2 regions of the Mesorhizobium sp. NZP2234 genome follow, and region 1 is predicted to be linked to the other one. Evidence: riboswitches for the same ligand, from Rfam matches in the RefSeq annotation. Region 1 holds a riboswitch; the other holds the start of a gene.
The links. A riboswitch is a leader RNA that binds a small molecule or an ion and turns the genes downstream of it on or off. The one in region 1 is predicted to bind cobalamin.
Positions count from the first base shown of each region.

Region 2: another riboswitch for cobalamin. It lies ahead of bluB (5,6-dimethylbenzimidazole synthase); the one in region 1 lies ahead of EB230_RS17555 (DUF1636 family protein).

Region 1 covers NZ_CP033364.1:3,550,065-3,552,261, reverse strand. Annotated here, with positions in the region: gene EB230_RS17560 (winged helix-turn-helix domain-containing protein) at 1-743, shown strand, start outside; cobalamin riboswitch at 773-978, shown strand; gene EB230_RS17555 (DUF1636 family protein) at 1,018-1,446, shown strand; gene cobW (cobalamin biosynthesis protein CobW) at 1,449-2,197, shown strand, end outside.
Region 2 covers NZ_CP033364.1:5,251,390-5,253,586, reverse strand. Annotated here, with positions in the region: gene EB230_RS25945 (hypothetical protein) at 1-392, shown strand, start outside; partial or broken gene bluB (5,6-dimethylbenzimidazole synthase) at 557-1,066, opposite strand; cobalamin riboswitch at 1,187-1,367, opposite strand; gene EB230_RS25935 (histone deacetylase family protein) at 1,489-2,197, shown strand, end outside.

The DNA.
Region 1 (2,197 bases):
GTTCGGGCGGCTGGTGGGGCTGGAGCCATGCCAAGCACGCCTTCGAATGGCTGTTCTGGGCCGGGCGCATCACCACGGCGCACCGTCGCGGCTTCGAGCGCTTCTATGATTTGCCGGAGCGCGTGCTGCCGCAGGCGATCCTCGATCTGCCGGTGCCCCCGGCCGAGGACGCGCATCGCGAATTGCTGCGCATTTCCGCCCGCGCCCATGGCGTGGCGACGTCAGGCGACCTGCGCGACTATTTCCGGCTGTCGCCGGCCGATATGAAGGGCCGGCTGGAGGAACTGGTCGAGTTGGGCGAATTGCTGCCGGTGCGCGTCGAAGGCTGGGACAAGCCGGCCTACCTTCACAAGGACGCCCGCCTGCCCCGGAAAATCGAGGCCCGCGCGCTGTTGGCGCCGTTCGACCCGGTCGTCTTCGAGCGCTCGCGTTCGGAGCGGCTGTTTGACTTCCACTACCGCATCGAGATCTACACGCCGGCTGAAAAGCGCCAATACGGCTATTACGTCCTCCCCTTCCTGCTCGGCGACCGGATCGTCGCGCGCGTCGACCTCAAGGCGGACCGGCCGGCGAGCGTCCTGCGCGTCCATGCCGCCTACCCCGAGCCCGGCGCCCCGCCTGAAACCGCCGCGCAGCTCTTCGAGGAATTGAAGCAGATGCAGGGCTGGCTTGGCCTTGAACGCATGGACGTGACGCCGGCAGGCGATCTGGGCCCGGCGCTGGCCGACATCGCCATGTCGTAAGCTCGCGTTGACACCGCTGCCTGCAAAAGCCTAAATCCCGTCCAGACGGTCCCTTGCCCGCAACGGCAGGGGCTAAGAGGGAATGCGGTGCGAGGTGAAAGATCTCAAATCCGCGGCTGTCCCCGCAACTGTAAGCGAAGAGCCTAGGCCGAAAGCCACTGGGGATTCCTGGGAAGGCGGCACCCAAGGCGATGACCCGCGAGCCAGGAGACCTGCCGTCTGTGACAAGAGAATCCGATCGCCCGGCGGGTTTCCGGGCAAGGAGCCCGGCTTTTTGGACCAGAACGGCAGTTTTTCGGCTGGTACAGCGGACAATTCGTCCGCCGACAGCGAAGCCTTGACCGGCGTCACGGTCATCGTCTGCGCCTCCTGTCGCGACGAGGCCGGCTCGGACGCCCATCCCCGCGCCGGCGAACTGCTGGCCGAGGACACGCGCCATGCCGCGGCCGATGACAACATCCGCGTCCGCACCGTCGAATGCCTCGGCAATTGCAAGCGCCGGCTGAGCGCCGCCATCCTGCGCGACGGCTGCTGGAGCTATGTCTTCGGCGACCTGACCGCGGCCAGCGGCGCCGACCTCGTCACCGGCGCCAAACTCTTCGCCACCTCGACGGACGGCCTCATTCCATGGCGTGGCCGGCCCGATTCCCTCAAGCGCGGCCTCGTGGCCCGCATTCCTCCCCTCGACCTGTTGAAGGATTGATCATGAGCGCCCCAAATTCGACCGGCAATCTCTCCCGCGTCCCCTGCACCGTCGTCACCGGCTTCCTCGGCGCCGGCAAGACGACGCTGGTCCGCCATCTCCTGGAAAACGCCGGCGGCAAGCGCATTGCCATTATCGTCAACGAGTTCGGCGACATCGGCATCGACGGCGAAATCCTGAAAGGCTGCGGCATCGACACCTGCCCCGAGGAGAACATCGTTGAACTGGCCAATGGCTGCATCTGCTGCACCGTGGCAGACGACTTCGTGCCGGCGCTGGACCAGATCCTGTCGCTGACGCCGAAGGTCGACCACATCCTGATCGAAACCTCGGGCCTCGCTCTGCCCAAGCCGCTGGTCCAGGCGTTCCAGTGGCCGACGGTGAAGAGCCGCGTGACGGTCGATGGCGTGATCGCCGTGGTCGACGGCCCTGCTTTGGCCGAAGGCCGCGTCGCCAACGACATGGACGCCTTGCAAGCGCAGCGCGCCGGGGATGAGAGCCTCGACCATGACGACCCGGTCGAGGAAGTGTTCGAGGATCAGATCGCCTGCGCGGACCTGATCATACTGTCGAAGAGCGACCTGATGGACGCCGCCGGTTCGGCCCGGGCCAACGCCATCGTCAACGAACATTCCGCCCGCGCCGTGAAGATCGTGCCGACCTCGCACGGCAAGGTCGACCCTTCCATACTGCTCGGGCTCGGTCTCGCCGTCGAGGACGATATCGAGAACCGCAAATCCCATCATGACGG
Region 2 (2,197 bases), 1.7 Mb from region 1:
GCCAGGGCGTGGTTCTCTACGCCCAGAACGGCAAGACCATGGTCAAGAACGCCGTCTGGCTGGCGGTCATCATGTGGGGCGTGTCGTTCGTGATCTTCCTGCTGATGCTGGCCCCGGCCGGCGCCATTCTGTTCATGATGCCCGGCCAGCTCGCCGGCTGGGCCTTCGTGCTGGCCATCGTCTTCGCCTGGGCCTTCAAGGCGGCGTTCATCGAGCCCTTCGCCATCGCCTGCCTGATGCAGGTCTATTTCAAGACCATCGCCGGCCAGGTGCCTGATCCGGCTTGGGATGCCCGGCTGGCCGAGGCGTCATCGAAGTTCCGGGAACTCAAGGACAAAGCGCTTTCCTCCTTCGGCGGCTCGCGCTGGGGCACGGCCGGCGCGACGCGCTGATCAGCCGGGCTGGCCTGTGCGGTATCGACGGCTTTCAGGCGCGCCACCGCTGACTTGAGCGGTGCCTCGCCTTTCCCGCAAAAGGTCTCGCTCATGATCAGTTCGGGCAGGGGCAGGCGCCGGCCCCAGCCATGCGTTTCAAGGTCCGGTTTGGGCGCGAACTCGGAAACCCGGCCGACGCAGAGATAAGCAATCGGCGTTACATGGTCGGGAATGGAAAGCAGGCTTTTCAGCGCCTGCGCCTCAATGATGCTGACCCAGCCGACGCCGACGCCTTCGGCGCGTGCCGCCAGCCAGAAATTCTGCACCGCGCAGACCGTGCTGTAGAGGTCCATCTCCGGATTGTGCCAACGTCCCAGCGGCGAGCCCTTCGAGCGCTGTCGGTCGCAGGTGATGCAGATGTTGAGCGCGCTTTCGCAGATGCCTTCCAGCTTCAGCTTGCGGTAAAGCGCCTGCCGATCTTCCTCGATTTCTGGCAATTCCTGTTCTCGCGCGGCCAGGAACAGGTCGCGCACCTTCTCCCGTCGCGCGGCATCGCGGACGACGATGAAATTCCACGGCTGCATGAACCCGACCGATGGCGCGTGATGGGCGGCAAGCAGCAGCCGCGCCAGCACCTCATCGTCGAGAGGAGCAGGCAGGAAATGACTGCGCACATCGCGCCGCGTGAACATGGCGCGGTAGACTGCGTCGCGCGCCATCTGGTCAAATCCGTCGCCGACAGGAGCGGTCATAGCATCCGGCATCGCTTGTCCCCTTGCGATTGCAAACCCATGTCCTCCGCCTGACCATGCGGATGACGGTGCCTGCCAGGCCGGTCTTCTGGCTCAGGATCAACCCGCGTCCGGTGCCTTCCCGTCATCGACAGTGGCATTTACCGGCGCGGTCCCCCTCACAGCGTTGGGCACGCCACGGAATTCAACCGTGTTCCCGATTCTCCCGCTTGCGGCGGGCACCAGGCAGTGAAGGCGACCTTATGCCGAAGCGTCCGCGCCGCCAATCCCCACAGCGACGCCAATGGACGCAGAAGCGATTTTCCCCAGCCATTGGGCCGCGACGCATGGCCATCACGGCGTTGGGGCACTAGATAGGGACGATGGCCACTCGTCTCTACACGCATCCGATCTTCCTTGAACACATCACGCCCCCCGGTCACCCCGAGCGGCCGGACCGCTTGCGCGCCATCGAGCGCGTGCTTGACGACGAAGCCTTTGCCGAGCTTGACCGCGTCAAGGCGCCGGAAGGCGACGAGGCCACCATCCTTTACGCGCATCCGGCCGATTTCGTCGCGCGCGTGCGCGCCGCCATCCCCGACGAGGGCATTGCCCGCATCGATGCCGACACCACCGCCAGCCCGAAGAGCTGGCAGGCGGTGATAACCGCGATCGGCGCCGCCAACGCCGCCGTCGACGACGTCTTCGCAGGCCGCGCCGACAATGTCTTCGTCGCCGCCCGGCCACCCGGCCACCATGCCGAAAAGACCACGGCGATGGGCTTTTGCTTCTTCAACACGGCGGCGATCGCGGCCCGCTATGCGCAGAAGAAGCACGGCGTCGAGCGTGTCGCCGTCGTCGACTGGGATGTGCACCACGGCAATGGCACGCAGGATATTTTCTGGGACGATCCCTCGGTGCTCTATTGCTCGACTCACCAGATGCCGCTTTATCCTGGCACTGGCGCAAAGAGCGAGACCGGCGCCGGCAACATCGTCAATGCACCATTGGCGCCGCGGACCGGCAGCGAGGTGTTTCGCGATGCCTTCCTGTCGCGCGTCCTGCCGGCGCTCGACAATTTCGCGCCCGACC